Regions from separate parts of the Microbacterium keratanolyticum genome, predicted to be linked through region 2. Evidence: predicted binding sites of a transcription regulator. Region 2 holds the regulator's gene; the other holds the start of a gene.
The links. Region 2 encodes LexA, which represses DNA repair genes until DNA is damaged. Its sites were predicted from a motif close to TCGAACANNTGTTCGA; they were not measured.

Region 1: JOD62_RS05490 (Rv2578c family radical SAM protein) is a predicted target of LexA. The motif match lies at 3,840-3,855, and genes of this name have one in related genera.

What each region holds. Positions count from the first base shown of each region.
Region 1 covers NZ_JAFBBQ010000001.1:1,149,495-1,156,809, forward strand. The annotation lists gene JOD62_RS05470 (energy-coupling factor transporter transmembrane component T) at 1-375, shown strand, start outside; gene JOD62_RS05475 (CPBP family intramembrane glutamic endopeptidase) at 484-1,413, shown strand; gene JOD62_RS05480 (acyl-CoA dehydrogenase family protein) at 1,479-2,642, opposite strand; gene JOD62_RS05485 (M15 family metallopeptidase) at 2,804-3,754, opposite strand; gene JOD62_RS05490 (Rv2578c family radical SAM protein) at 3,865-4,983, shown strand; gene JOD62_RS05495 (DEAD/DEAH box helicase) at 5,086-7,315, opposite strand, start outside.
Region 2 covers NZ_JAFBBQ010000001.1:2,641,814-2,649,128, reverse strand. The annotation lists gene JOD62_RS12765 (histidinol-phosphate transaminase) at 1-439, opposite strand, end outside; gene JOD62_RS12760 (LysM peptidoglycan-binding domain-containing protein) at 505-855, opposite strand; gene lexA (transcriptional repressor LexA) at 1,163-1,849, shown strand; gene JOD62_RS12750 (S9 family peptidase) at 1,969-3,867, shown strand; gene smpB (SsrA-binding protein SmpB) at 3,878-4,354, opposite strand; gene ftsX (permease-like cell division protein FtsX) at 4,442-5,356, opposite strand; gene ftsE (cell division ATP-binding protein FtsE) at 5,353-6,402, opposite strand; gene prfB (peptide chain release factor 2) at 6,480-7,315, opposite strand, start outside.

The sequences.
Region 1 (7,315 bases), 1.5 Mb from region 2:
GCCAGCGTGCAGCAGCTGCGCCTGCCCTACCGAATCGGCTACACGGCGCTGGCGGCTTTCCGGTTCGTGCCGCGCTTCGGGTACGAACTGTCGGTCATCCGCGCCGCGCACCGTGTGCGCGGTCACCACGGCGGACGCGGTCCCCTTGCGCGCATCGCCCGAGGCTGGGGCTACATCGTGCCGCTGCTGGCGAGCGCGATCCGGCACGCGGAACGCGTGGCCCTCGCGATGGACTCCCGCGCCTTCGGCGCCCACCCCACCCGCACCGAGCGTCACCTCGTGCCGTTCCGCCGCCGCGACGCAGCGTTCCTGGTGCTGTTCCTTCTGGCATCCGCGGTGATCTTCGCCGTGTTCTTCCCCTGGCAGCTCGGGTAGCACCGACGACGCCTGCGTCTGGCGCGCGGAATCTTTGGATGCTGACCAAAGATAGACTGAATGCACCCGGAGCTACCCCGCCCACATCCAGGAAGGCAGCATCGTCGTATGAGCCGCGCCCGCATACTCCCCGCGCCACTGTCCGGCATGCAAGAGGCAAAGCGCCCCACCGGCGCCATCGTCGCGACGATCATCGTCGTCGCCGCAAGCTATGGATCCCTCATGATCGCGGGCATCACCTACTCCTCGATCACCGGATCCATGGAGATGCCCTGGTGGATGAGCATCGTCGCATTTGGCGGGATCGCCGTACTCATCGGCCTCTGGGTGCGTTTCAAAGAGGGGCGCCGCTTCCGCTCGCTCGGCTTTGAGGAGCCGCGCCGCGCCCCGCGTCAGATCCTGTGGGGTATCGCGGGAGGCCTGCTCCTCGCGACTCTCGCGATGCTGACGCTCGTCCTTCTCGGGCAGGGATCGATCCGCTGGAATGCCGACGCACTGACCCCTGCAGACTGGCTGATGGCGCTCGTCTGGATCGCCGTGTACGCGGTGCAGTCCTCCTCCGAGGAGATCGCCGTCCGCGGCTTCGCGGCTCAGGCGTATGCGCGCCGCTTCGGCATCGTCGCCGCAATCGCCCTGCAGGCGGTGCTGTTCGCCGCGCTCCACGCCGGCAACGACGGCTTCGGCGTTCTTCCGATCGTGAACATGCTGCTCCTCTCGGTCGCTCTGGGCCTCTGGGTGCTCAAGAACGGCAGCCTGTGGGCCGCATGCGCCTTCCACAGCACATGGAACTGGGCACTCTCACGCCTCTTCGGCACGACCATGTCGGGGCATGAAAGCAGTCACGGCATCTTCGTCGTCACACCGAGTGCCGACGGGCCGGCGCCCATCACGGGTGGGACGTTCGGCATCGAAGGCAGCCTGATCACCGCCGTTCTCCTCGCCGCCATGATCGCCGTACTCGCCGGGCCGGCGATTCGCCGCGTGTCCGCAGCGCGCGCAGCGACTGCCCCCGCCCGCACGCTCGACGCGGTGCGCTGAGCAGGGCCGCGGACGCGAGAGAGGGGCCCGGATGCAGCATCCGGGCCCCTCCTTGATTCACAGCGTCAGCGCTTGCCGGCGATCTGACGCCCGACGAGATCACGCATGATCTCGTTCGTGCCGCCGTAGATGCGGTGCACACGAGCGTCGGTGAAGGCCCGCGCGATCGGGTACTCCATGATGTAGCCGTAGCCGCCGTGCAGCTGCACGCCGATGTCGAGCAGTTCCCACTCGCGCTCGGTGGCCCAGAACTTGACCTTCGCGGCGTCCTCGGCCGAGAGGCGGCCGTCGCGGTAGGCGAGCAGCGCGCGGTCGATGTACGCCCACATCGCGTCGGTCGTTGCGGCCATGTCTGCGAGGCGGAAGCGGGTGTTCTGGAAGTCGGCGACGCGCTCACCGAACGCCTCGCGATCCTTCGTGTAAGCGACGGTCCAGTCGAGCGCGGCCTGGCCTGCGGCCGCCGCCGCGACACCGATCGACAGACGTTCGAGCGGAAGGTTCAGCATCAGCTGGATGAAGCCCTGCCCCTCCTTGCCGCTGATGAGGTTCTCCTCCGGGATGAAGACATCCGTGAAGCTCAGCTCGGCGGTGTCCCACCCGTGGAAGCCCATCTTGCTGAGCTTCTTGCCCTGGTCGAAGCCCTCCATGCCCTTCTCCACGATCAGCAGGCTGAACGCGTCAGGACGGTTGCCCTCGCCCGTCTTGACGAAGGTGACGACCATGTCGGCGGTCGTGCCGGAGGAGATGAACGTCTTCGCACCGTTGAGGATGTATCCGCCGTCGACCTTCTTGGCGTTGGTCTTGATGCCGCGCAGGTCGCTGCCCGCGCCGGGGTCGGTCATGGCCAGTGCGCCCAGCACCTCGCCGGTCGCCATGCGCGGAAGCCACTTGGCCTTCTGCTCGGGCGTGCCCATGTGCACGAGATACGGCACGGCGAGGTCGTCCTGGATGCCGAAGGCACCGGCGAGGGAGCCCGCACCGGCGGCGATGACCTCTTCCATCACGATCGTGCGGAAGCGGTAGTCCTGCAGCATTCCGGCGCCGCCGAACTCCTCGGGAACCGAGAGCCCGATCAGACCGGCTTCTCCAGCGGCGAGCATGGTCGCGCGGTCGATCTCACCATCGGCGTCCCACTTCGCGAGCGATTCCGTGGTGACGTGCCGCTTGACGAAATCCTTCACCAGCTCGCGGAATGCTTCGTGGTCCTCGTCGTAGATGTCGCGTTCCATCGCGCGTCCTCCCAGTCGATAGGGTGCTTCACTGCACCGCGAGTCTAGGGATTCCGTCGACCGGACGAAAGATCATTGTGAGAATGCATCTCACCGTTCGTGATACTCGGTGTCAGCATTGTGGGATGCCACCAGATCCCGTCGAACCGCGGAATTCTGGATCAGTCGGCGTAGCCTGGCGCATCGGGAAGCGCGAAGAACTGTTCCAGCGACTGGTAGCCACCCTCATGGTAGGCGCGGGCCAGCTCCGTGCCGATGTAGCGCAGATGCCACGGCTCAGGCGCGTATCCCGTTGATGCTGTCGCGGACGCTTCGTAGCGCACGATGAACCCGAACTGCCAGCCGTTCTCCGCGACCCACACCCCCGCCGGTGTTGCGCCGAAATCGTAGATGCCGCCGCATCCGTCCGCGCAGCTGACCACGTCGGCTGCGAGGCCGGTCTGGTGCTCGCTGTGTCCGGGACGAGCGGAGACCGCGTCTGCGCCCTCCTGCCCGAGCTCGTCCACGTGGCCGTAGTAGTTGCCGACCTGTGTCTCGAAGGAGCGGTAGCCGCTGCCGAGCGCCAATGGGCCGAGGCCTGCCGCCTCCGTGGCATCCGACATCGCATCCAACGCGGCGGCGACATCCGCACGCACCGGCCCCGCAGAGGAATCTCGAAGGAGCGCCGGCTCGCCCAGCGAGGCTGGAGCGTACTCAGCCGGCGAGAGCGAGCGCAGCTTGTTGACCACGAGCCACAGCCGCACCGGATCAGCGAGGTCGACGCACGGAGCGTTCCCCGTGGCGACCGCGGCACGGAAGGCCGCACCACCGCCGAAGGCCGCAACGGCTGCGTTGTCATCACCCGAGGCGATCGCCTGCTGCACCGCTGGTTCGGCACAGTGGTCGACGACCTCTGCCGCCTGAATCTCGACGACAGGGAGCTCTTGTGCAGTCACCGGCAGAGGAGGCACACGCAACGCCGCCGCCCCCGCGCCGGTCGCGGCTCCTGCGCCTTCGAACAGCGCCAGGATGATCCCGAGAACGGTCACCGCGATGCCGATCGGCACGAAGATGCGCAACGCGGAAGAACTCGCCCGGGCATGGCGAGCAACCGGACGCTGCGGGTCAGTCACCCCTTCATTGTCTCCCCCTTCACTGGACGGATGCTCCATCTCTCCACAGATTCGAAGATTTAGACGATGTCACCTTGACGATCATTCGATCATCTGTTCGAATAGAGCGCATGAGATGGCAAGGGCAGCGACTGGGAGAGGTGGATGGGTCCGCCCTGCCCGGACTGGAAGACCGCACCGGCATCCTTCGCACCGTGACGACGCCCGAGTTCGCAGGAATGACGTTCCACGAGGTGCTCGCGAAATCTGTTCTCAATGCCGTTCCTGGTGCCTCGCGCATGCCCTTCTCCTGGACCATCAACCCCTATCGGGGGTGCAGCCATGCCTGCACGTACTGTTTCGCGCGGGGCACCCACACCTATCTCGACCTCGACGGAGGAGCCGACTTCGACTCTCAGATCGTCGTGAAGGTCAACTCGGTCGAGATCCTCGAAAAAGAGCTGCGACGCGGCAGCTGGAAGCACGAGACAGTCGCCCTCGGCACCAACACTGATCCGTACCAGCGGGCCGAAGGCCGCTATCAGCTGATGCCGGGAATCATCCGGGCACTCGCCGCGTCCGGCACTCCGATGTCGATCCTCACGAAAGGCACGCTCATTCGGCGCGACATCCCCCTGCTCGTGGACGCGGCGACGCAGGTGCCCGTCGACGTGCAGATGTCGATCGCCATGTACGACGATGAGCTGCAGAAGGCGATCGAACCCGGCGCACCCAGCACACAGGCCCGCCTCGACACAGTGCGGGCCCTCAGCGACGCCGGCTTCCCCGTGACGGTCTTCCTGATGCCGATCATGCCGCACCTCACCGACTCGCTCGCCGCGATCGACACGGCGCTTGCCCGCATCAAGAACGCAGGCGCCAGTGGCGTGATCTACGGGGCACTGCACCTGCGTCCCGGCGTGAAGCCGTGGTTCCTGCAGTGGCTCAGCCAGACCCGCCCCGACCTGCTTTCGTCCTACCGAACGCTCTATCCGGGGGCCGCCGCAGAAGCACCGAAGGTGTATCGGCAGTGGCTCGCGAAACGCGTTCGGCCGCTGATCCGGATGCACGGGCTCGATCGAGGGTCGGGCGGTACAGGCATCTCGTCACGCGGGTTCCGCCAGGAAGAGGTCGCGCAGGGGCGACCCGGAGGAGCCGCTGCGACACCTCCGATGCCCACGTTCCGAGCCGATCGCACGCGTCGATCCGCACTCGTAGGGGCGCCCCAGCCGACTCCCATGCTGTTCTGAGCCAGAGCGGGCGCGGAAGCTGTTCGGGCCACCGACGAGCTCGCATCGACAAGGGCCCCGCCCCGCACGAGTGCGGAACGGGGCCCTTCACGGTTGTTCGTGTCAGCGGGTGAGTTCGTCCGCCGTCAGAGTGCGCCCGGTGATCTCATCGATCACGTCGTCGCCGACACGCGCGCTCTCGAAGGGCGCGTCGATCTCAGCGCGGTCGAGCAGCTCGGTCATGCGGCGCTGACGCTGACGGGTGATGAGCGTGACGACACGACCCGAACGGCCCGCACGTCCGGTACGACCAGCGCGGTGGAGGTACGTCTTGTACTCATCCGGCGCATCGGCCTGAACGACCAGGTCGATGTCATCCACGTGAATGCCACGGGCAGCCACATCGGTCGCCACGAGCACCTGCGCGCGACCGGAGGTCAGACGCTGCAGGTTGCGCGTGCGCTTGGCCTGGTTCAAGTCACCGTGCAGGGACACCGCGGAGATTCCGGCATCCTCGAACTGCTCTGCGAGCATCTCCGCATACGCACGCGTGCGAGCGAAGACAAGGGTCTGGCCCTCGCGGTCGACGAGCGACGTGAGGATGTCGGCCTTCTCACGGTGCTCGATCACGAGCACACGGTGCTCGATCGTCCCCGAGTTCTGGTCTTCCCCCGCGACCTCGAAGACCGCCGGGTCGACCAGGAACTCGTCGACGAGAGACGCGACCTCGCGATCGAGCGTCGCCGAGAACAGCAGCTTCTGGCTGCCGTCCGCCGTGTGACGCAGGATGCGCTGCACCGGCTCGACGAAACCGAGCTCGCACATGTGGTCGGCCTCGTCGAGCACGGCGATCTCACACTCAGAGAGGTTGAGCTTGCCCTGGTTGATGAGGTCTTCGATGCGACCGGGGGTGCCGATGATGATATCGACGCCCTTCTTCAGCGCACCCACCTGACGGGCCTGCGGGACACCGCCGTAGATCTGCGTCGTGAACAGGCCGACGCTGCGCGCGATCGGCTGGATCGTGCGGTCGATCTGCAGTGCGAGCTCACGCGTCGGCGCCAGGATGATCGCACGCGGCGCACGACCGAACTCACGCTTCTTGCCCTTCTGCGCGAGCAGGATGCGCTCGACAAGAGGCGCACCGAAGGCGATTGTCTTGCCCGAACCCGTGCGGCCACGAGCCAGCACGTCGCGGCCTTCAAGAACAGCAGGGATCGAGGCTGCCTGGATCGGGAACGGCGTCGCCGCCCCCATGTTGTTCAGCGTCTCGACGATGTTCGAGCCCAGGCCGAGGTCACCGAACGTGACACCTTCGACCTCGGTCGCGGCGACAGCCTTCGCCTCAAGACGCTCGTGCACGACATCATCCGCCTGATGCGCCGGCTTCGCGGTGCGGTTCCAGTCATCGCGGCTCGGACGCTCTTCGCGACGCGGACGATCGCTGTAATCGCGGCGGGGACGGTCGTCGTTGAAGCGGGGGCGGTCGCCACCGAACGAACGCTGCGGACGGTCACCGAAGTCACGACGGGGACGGTCATCGCGCTGCGGACGGTCACCGTTGAACGAACGCTGCGGACGCTCATCGTTGCCGTAGCGAGGACGCTCGCCACCACGGTCGTTGAAACGAGGACGCTCGCCACCACGGTCGTCACGGTTCGGACGGTCACCGCCGTACGAGCGCTGCGGACGGTCACCGAAATCGCGACGGGGACGCTCGTCGTTGAAACGCGGGCGGTCGCCACCGAACGAGCGCTGCGGACGGTCACCGAAGTCACGACGGGGACGGTCATCGCGCTGCGGACGGTCACCGTTGAACGAACGCTGCGGACGCTCATCGTTGCCGTAGCGAGGACGGTCACCACCACGGTCGTTGAAACGAGGACGCTCGCCACCACGATCGTCACGGTTCGGACGGTCACCGCCATACGAACGCTGCGGACGGTCACCGAAATCGCGACGCGGACGCTCGTCATTGAAACGCGGGCGGTCGCCCTGGAAGCGCGGGCGCTCGTTGAAGCGTCCGCGCTCAGCGCCACCCTCCGAGGAACGGTGGTGCGGGCTCTCGCGGCGGCCATCGACGGCACGGTTGCGGATGCTGCGCGCCTCGTCGCGACCGGCGCGCTCCTGCGCCGTCCACCGCTGCTTGGGGGCACCCTCGGCCTCGGTGCGGAATCCGCGGTGGCCGGGGCTGCGGCTGCCAGGACGGCGGTCGAATCCGGCGGACGGTCGGCGCTCCGAGGCATCCGAGCGCTCGGAACGACCCGCGCCGCGGGCGTCGTCGCGTCCGGCGCCGGGGCGCGCGTGACGATCGTGGAAGGAGGTCTTCTTCTCGCCGTATCGCGGCTCGAAG
Region 2 (7,315 bases):
CGTCTGCGGTGAGCGAGTAGTCCGAGTCCCTGACGCCAGAGATCCAGCGCGCGCCGGTTCCCTGCGTGAGGAGCGGATACATGGAGTACGTCGGTCCGAATCCGAAAGCTGTCCGTCCCGGGCCCGCGAAAGCCTGAAGAATGTGCTGCAGAACCTCGTTCGAGCCGTTACCCGCCCAGATGTTCTCTGCCTGCAGATTGTGTCCGAGGTACGCGGCGAACCCTTCACGGAGCGTCGTGAACTCACGATCCGGATAGCGGTTCACGTCGCGCAGCGCGACGGCGATGTCGTCGAGGATGTCACTCGCCACCGACTCGGGCACCGGATGCGTGTTCTCGTTGACGTTGAGCGCCACAGGCAGTGGCGCCTGCGGCGCGCCGTAGGGACGCAGACCGCGAAGGTCGTCGCGAAGAGGGAGATCATCGAGTGAAACGGTCACCCTGCCATCGTAGGCCGCACCCATGGGCTGCTCCGCACTGTGTCAGCCCACGGATGCCGCACCTTCTACTTCGTGTACGCGGCAGGCAGCGCGAGCTCCTGCCCGACGGAGAGCGCACCGCTCTGCAGAAGGTTCAGCCGGCGGATCTCATCGATCACGTCGCGAGGATCAGCCTCTGGCGCGATCGTCGTCGCGATCGACCACAGCGTGTCACCGGGAACCACCGTGACCGTCTCGAAAGACACCCCACCGTTCGCCTCCGCAGAAGCCGTCGCACTGCCGCCGCTCAGAGCGGCGGCGGCGATCCCGATCGCGATCGGAAGCGCGATGAGAGCGGCCAGCACCCGACGACCTCGCGCCGTGATGCGCAGACGCGTCTGGACGGGCGTTGCCGGGGTGAGGGTCATGGTGGTCATGTCGCCTGCTCCTTAGAAGAGGTGTGACGCAGTGTTCGCATTCGACTCTCGGCCGAGAGAGCCGAATGCGAACCTACGTTCCGAAGATATCTTCGATTTCGAACGCATGTCAAGGTTTGTTCGAGAAAACTCCTCGAAACCATCTCGACACGCTCGAACAGATATTCCGTTTTCGTCCGAACATCGGCTACGGTTTCGATGAACACAGCCCACCACGGGCCTCAGACATTCGGCCCGCGAGGGCGTTTCCCGCCGAAATCACGGGTTCCGACCCCCACGACGCGACAATCACGACGAAGGAGCACTCATGAGCGACACCGCATCGTCCGACGCAGAGGTCGCGCGTACTCGGCGCCGCAAGAACCTCAGCGCCAAGCAGCTGGCGATCCTCGAAGTGATCCAGACGTCGATCGCGGTGAACGGCTATCCGCCGAGCATGCGAGAGATCGGCGACGCTGTGGGTCTCAAGTCGCTCTCGAGCGTGACGCACCAGCTCGGACAACTCGAACTGAGTGGATACCTGCGCCGCGACCCCGGCAAGACCCGTGCGATGGAGGTTCTCATCGACCTCCCCGGTACCGCCGGCGAGAACCCGGCAGACACCGCGCCGTCCGTGGGCGATGCGGCGCTCGTCCCCCTCGTCGGCCAGATCGCCGCAGGCGTGCCGATCACAGCCGATCAGCACGTCGAAGAGATCTTCCCTCTCCCCCGCCAGCTCGTGGGCAAGGGAGACCTCTTCATGCTCAAGGTGTCCGGCGAGTCGATGATCGACGCGGCGATCTGTGACGGCGACTGGGTTGTCGTGCGCGCACAGCACACGGCGGAGAACGGTGAGATCGTGGCGGCGATGCTCGACGGCGAAGCCACCGTCAAGACGTTCCGCCGCAGGGACGGCCACACCTGGCTGCTCCCCCGCAACTCTGCGTTCGAACCGATCCTCGGCGACGAAGCGACCATTCTCGGCAAGATCGTCGCGGTCCTGCGCGCCGTCTGAGATCCGCGTGGGGTGTTGCGAGCACCCCACGCCGGCTCTCGATGATGCGGCAACCACCGGGGCCGCCCCGAACGCCCGATCGCGAGGCCCGGAATGCGGAGCCCGCGTAGGCTCGAAGAATGCTTGACCGTTCCGCTCTGTCGTACACCGCTCCGTACGGTGCATGGGATTCTCCGTTCACCGCAGCAGATCTCGCGATCGCCGGCTCCCGCATCGACGGGGCGCGCTTCGTCGGGGATGACATCTGGTGGGGCGAGTCGGTCCCGGCGGAGCGTGGACGGGTGACGATCCGTCGGGGCGAGGCATCCGGAACCGTCGACCTGCTCCCTGCACCCTGGAGCGCTCGCTCCAAGGTCCACGAGTACGGCGGCGGTGCATGGACGGCGGATGCGACGGGCACGCTGTTCTTCGTCGAGGCGTCCGATCAGCGCGTGTATCGGCTGTCTCCGGGCGGCGCACCGGAACCGCTGACCCCCGCAGGTCCACGCCACGGTGGCCTGCGAGTGCAGTCCGGCCGACTGTTGGCGGTGCGTGAAGACCTTACAGTGCAGCCGCACCTGCGTGCGATCGTGGAGATCCCTCTCGACGGGCGGGCGGCCGAGGATGCGGAGCAGATCCGCGTGGTCATCGAGGGAACCGCGTTCTGGGCGCACCCGACGCTCTCGCCCGACGGCACACGTGTCGCGTTTGTGGAGTGGTCGGGGCGGCAGATGCCCTGGGACAGCGCGCATCTGCGCGTGCAGGAGATCGATGGCGGCGCTGTCGCCCAGACGCCGACACGGGCGGCTCTGCAGCCCGAGTGGCTCTCCGACACCTCCCTCCTCTATGCAGATGATCCCACCGGCCGCTGGAACCTCCAGCGCCTCGAACTCGACGGCCTCTCGGTCACGGCCGGGCCCACCCCCGTCTCTCCGGCGGACGCGGACACCGGCGGTGGCCTCTGGGTTCTCGGGCAGCGGTGGTACCAGCCGCTCGCCGACGGCAGCATCGTGGCGCTGCGCACGAACGGCACGGATGAGGTCGTGGTGATCACACCCGACGGCGCGACGCGCACGCTCACCGTGCCGATGAATGCCGGACTCAGCGTGGAGGACGCGGCGGGCACACGCGTCCTCATCACCGGTGCAGGCCCGTCGAGCGCGGCTGGTCTCTGGCTCGTGGACACCGCGGATGGGCGGGTCACCTCGGTGCGTGGCGGTGGCACGTTCGATCCGGCCTGGGTGCCGGTCGCACGTCCTCTCACGATCGATGGGACCCACGGGCCTGTGCACGCCTTCGACTACCCGCCTACGAATCCCTTGGCGACGGCGCCCGAGGGTGAGCGCCCTCCGTACATCGTGCTCGTGCACGGTGGTCCGACGGCGCACGTCGCCGGCGCAGCCTCGCCCGCGATCGCGTATCTCACCAGTCGCGGCATCGGCGTTCTGGATGTCAACTACGGAGGCTCGACCGGTTACGGCCGCGCCTATCGTGAACGCCTCAACGGGCAGTGGGGCGTGGTCGACGTCGATGACGTGCTCGCCGCGGCTGCCGGACTTGCGGCATCCGGCGCAGCTGATCCTGCGCGTCTCGCGATCCGTGGTGGATCCGCCGGCGGATGGACCGTGCTGTCAGCGCTCGTGCGTGGAGGTGTCTTCGGCGCGGGCGTCAGCCGATACGGCGTCGCAGACCTGCGCGCGCTGGTCGCCGAGTCCCATGACTTCGAAGCGCACTACATCGACGCTCTCGTGGGTCCGCTGCCCGAGACCGAGGCCGTCTACATCGAACGCTCGCCGCTCACGCACGCGGAGCGCATCGATGTTCCCGTTCTGCTGCTGCAGGGCGAGGACGACGCGGTGGTTCCCCCGTCGCAGTCGGAGGCGATCCGGGACGCGCTGGCTGCCCGTGGCATCCCCCATGAGTACCTGCTGTTCCCCGGCGAAGGACACGGCTTCCGCCAGGCGGAGACGATCATCACCGTCGCCGAGGCGGAGCTGCGGTTCCTCGGCGAGGCCTTCGGGTTCGCCCCGAAGATCTGACGGGCGCGGGCTACTCGCCCATCCGGTTGCGCAGACGCATGGCGCGCTCTGCTTCCCGGTTGTCCTGCCGCTCGCGCAGCGTCTGACGCTTGTCGTACTCCTTCTTGCCCTTGGCAAGTGCGATCTCGACCTTGGCGCGCCCATCGGAGAAGTACAGCCGCAGCGGCACGAGCGTGTACCCGCCGGCGGAGACCGCGTGCGACAGCTTCGCAATCTCTTCCCGGTGCAACAGGAGCTTGCGGATGCGCTTGGCCGAGTGGTTCGTCCAGTGCCCCTGGGAGTATTCCGGGATGTGCACGGCGTCGAGGAAGGCCTCGTTGCCCTTGATGAACGCATAGCCGTCACTGAGGTTCGCGCGCCCCTGGCGCAGCGACTTCACCTCGGTGCCGGTCAGCACGAGCCCCGCTTCGTACGACTTCTCGATGTTGTAGTCGTGACGTGCGCGACGATTGGTCGCGATGACCTTCTCCCCGCGTTCCCTGGGCATAGTGCTCTCCTCTGCAGCCATGCGGGCGCACGGCAGCCTGTCAGTCTAACAACACCGCGGGTGCCGCCGGCAACCGCGGTGCGGATGCTACGCGCGCAACCAGCGGCGGATCGCGAAACCGGCGGACAACGCAGCCAGCACGACTCCGATACCCACGATGATCGGCACGACAAGCAGCGCATCCTGCATCGTGACCCAGGTCGTGATGAAGGTGACCCGACCGCGCAGGTACTCCTGCACGCCGAAGTGCACTCCCAGCAGCACGGCGGTGCTCGCGAGCAGCGATCCGATGACCGCCGCGAACACGCCTTCCAGCACGAACGGCGTCTGGATGAAGCGGTTCGACGCGCCGACGAGTCGCATGATGCCGATCTCCTTGCGTCGTGCGTAGGCCGAGAGCCGGATCGTGGTGGCGATCAGCAGAACGGCGGCGATCAGCATGAGACCGGCGATTCCGACGGCGATGTAGGTCGCGATCGTCAGTGCCGAGAAGAGCGGATCGAGGTACTCGAGCTGGTCTTTGACCTCTTCAACGCCCTTCACCCCCTGGAACGCCTCCACGATGACCGTCGACTGGGTCTGATCCTTGAGATTGACCCAGAAAACCTCATTCATCTGCTCGGGGGTGATGACGCTCGCATAGTCGTCGCCGACGAGGTCGACGGTCTTCTGGTACGCCTCGTCGCGGTCCTCGAAGCGCACATCCGCGATGAGCGGCGCGAGCGTGTCGCTGGCGAGCTCCGACTCGACGAAGGCCAGCTGCTCCTCGTTCGCGACGCCGTCGACGCAGGTCTCGGTCTGCGAGACCTCGGAGCACATGTAGACCGCGATCTGCGCGCGGCCTTCCCAGTACTCGCGCATCGCCCCGATCTGCGACTGCATGAGGATCGCGGCACCGACGAAGGTCAGCGAGATGAAGGTCACCAGAACGACAGAGATGACCATGGAGGCGTTGCGGCGAAGACCGGTCAGCGCCTCGGAGAGGATGAGACCGAGCCTCATGAGGTGGGTCCTACTTCCTCGTCGTCGTTGGATTCGAGGCCGAGTCGGCCTGCGACGCCGATCTCGGCGATGTCCACCTCGGGCAGCACGATGGGCTGCTGTGCGCCCGTCGCGGTGTGATCTGCGGCCGGCTCCGCCGAATCGGATGCCTCCGCCGGCGCACTGTCGTCGGCGGCAGGCGCCACGGGTGCGGGGGCTGGAGCATCCGATGTCTCGATCGCGGCTGCGATCACGGCGGCTGCGGCGAGGCTGTCGCCCGAGATCGCCGCGGCGGTCTCGCGCTGGACCTCGAGAACAGCGGTGAGGGCGGCAGAGGCGGCCGCACCGCGAATCGCCTCCGGCGTGAGGATCGGGACGTGCGAGGTGTCGCCGTACCCGCCGCCGACCTCGTCACGCACCATCTCACCGTTGCGCAGCTCGATCACGCGACGCTGCATCTGGTCGACGAACGCCGCCTCGTGCGTGGCCATGAGCACGGTCGTACCACCGGCGTTGATACGCGCCAGCAGCTGCATGATGTCTGTCGAGGTCGCCGGGTCCAGGTTTCCTGTGGGCTCGTCGGCGAGGAGAACCTGCGGGCGGTTCACGATCGCTCGTGCGATCGCGACGCGCTGCTGCTCGCCGCCGGAGAGCTCGTGCGGAAGACGCTTCTCCTTGCCCTCCAGGCCGACGAGCGCGAGGGCCTCCGGCACCGCCTGCTGGATGAATCCGCGCGAGGCGCCGATGACCTGCAGCGAGAACGCCACGTTCTGGAAGACCGTCTTCGACGGCAGCAGACGGAAGTCCTGGAATACCGAGCCGATGTTGCGCCGGAAGTACGGCACCTTGCGGTTCGCGAGCGTGCGAAGGTCGCGTCCGAGCACGGCCACACGGCCGCTCGTCGGGATCTCTTCACGGAGGATCAGACGCAGACACGAGGACTTCCCCGACCCCGACGTGCCGACGAGGAAGACGAAGTCTCCTCGCTGCACCTCGAAATCGACGCCCGAGAGGGCGGGACGCTTCGTGCCGCGATAGCGCTTGGTGACGTTTTCGAACCGAATCATGGCGTCTTGAGCCTAAGCGGCAGGCACCCGCCTGCGGCGAGCGACACTCCCCTGGGCAGCATCCGCTGCCGTGTGAATCAGTCCTCGTCTTTGCGCTTGCGCCAGCGGATGCCCGCGGAGATGAATCCGTCGAGGTCGCCGTCGAAGACGTTGGCGGGGTTGCCCGATTCGAACCCGGTGCGCAGGTCTTTCACCAGCTGCTGGCCGTAGAGGAAGTAGGAGCGCATCTGATCGCCCCAGCTCGCGGTGATGTTGCCGGCGAGCTGCTTCTTCTTCGCGGCCTCTTCTTCCTTCTGCAGGAGCAGAAGGCGCGTCTGCAGCACGCGCATCGCGGCCGCGCGGTTCTGGATCTGCGACTTCTCGTTCTGCATCGACACGACGATGCCCGTCGGAAGGTGCGTGAGGCGCACGGCCGAGTCGGTCGTGTTGACCGACTGCCCGCCGGGGCCGGAAGAGCGGAAGACATCGACGCGGATGTCGTTCTCGGGGATCTCGACCTCGGTCGCCTCTTCCATGAGAGGAATCACCTCGACAGCCGCGAACGACGTCTGGCGCTTGTCGGCTGATCCGAAGGGGCTGATGCGCGCGAGACGGTGTGTGCCGGCCTCGACCGAGAGCGTACCGAACGCGTAGGGCGCGTCGACCTCGAAAGTGGCGGACTTGATTCCCGCGCCCTCGGCGTAGGACGTGTCCATGACCTTGACGGAGTAGCCGTGCTGCTCGGCCCACCGCAGGTACATGCGCATGAGCATCTCGGCGAAGTCGGTCGCGTCGTCGCCACCGGCACCCGAGCGGATCGTGATGATGGCGGAGCGCTCGTCGTACTCGCCGTCGAGCAGCGTCTGCACCTCGAGCTGGTTGATGACGGACGTCAGCGCGTCGAGCTCGGCGCGCGCCTCGGCCGCGGAGTCTT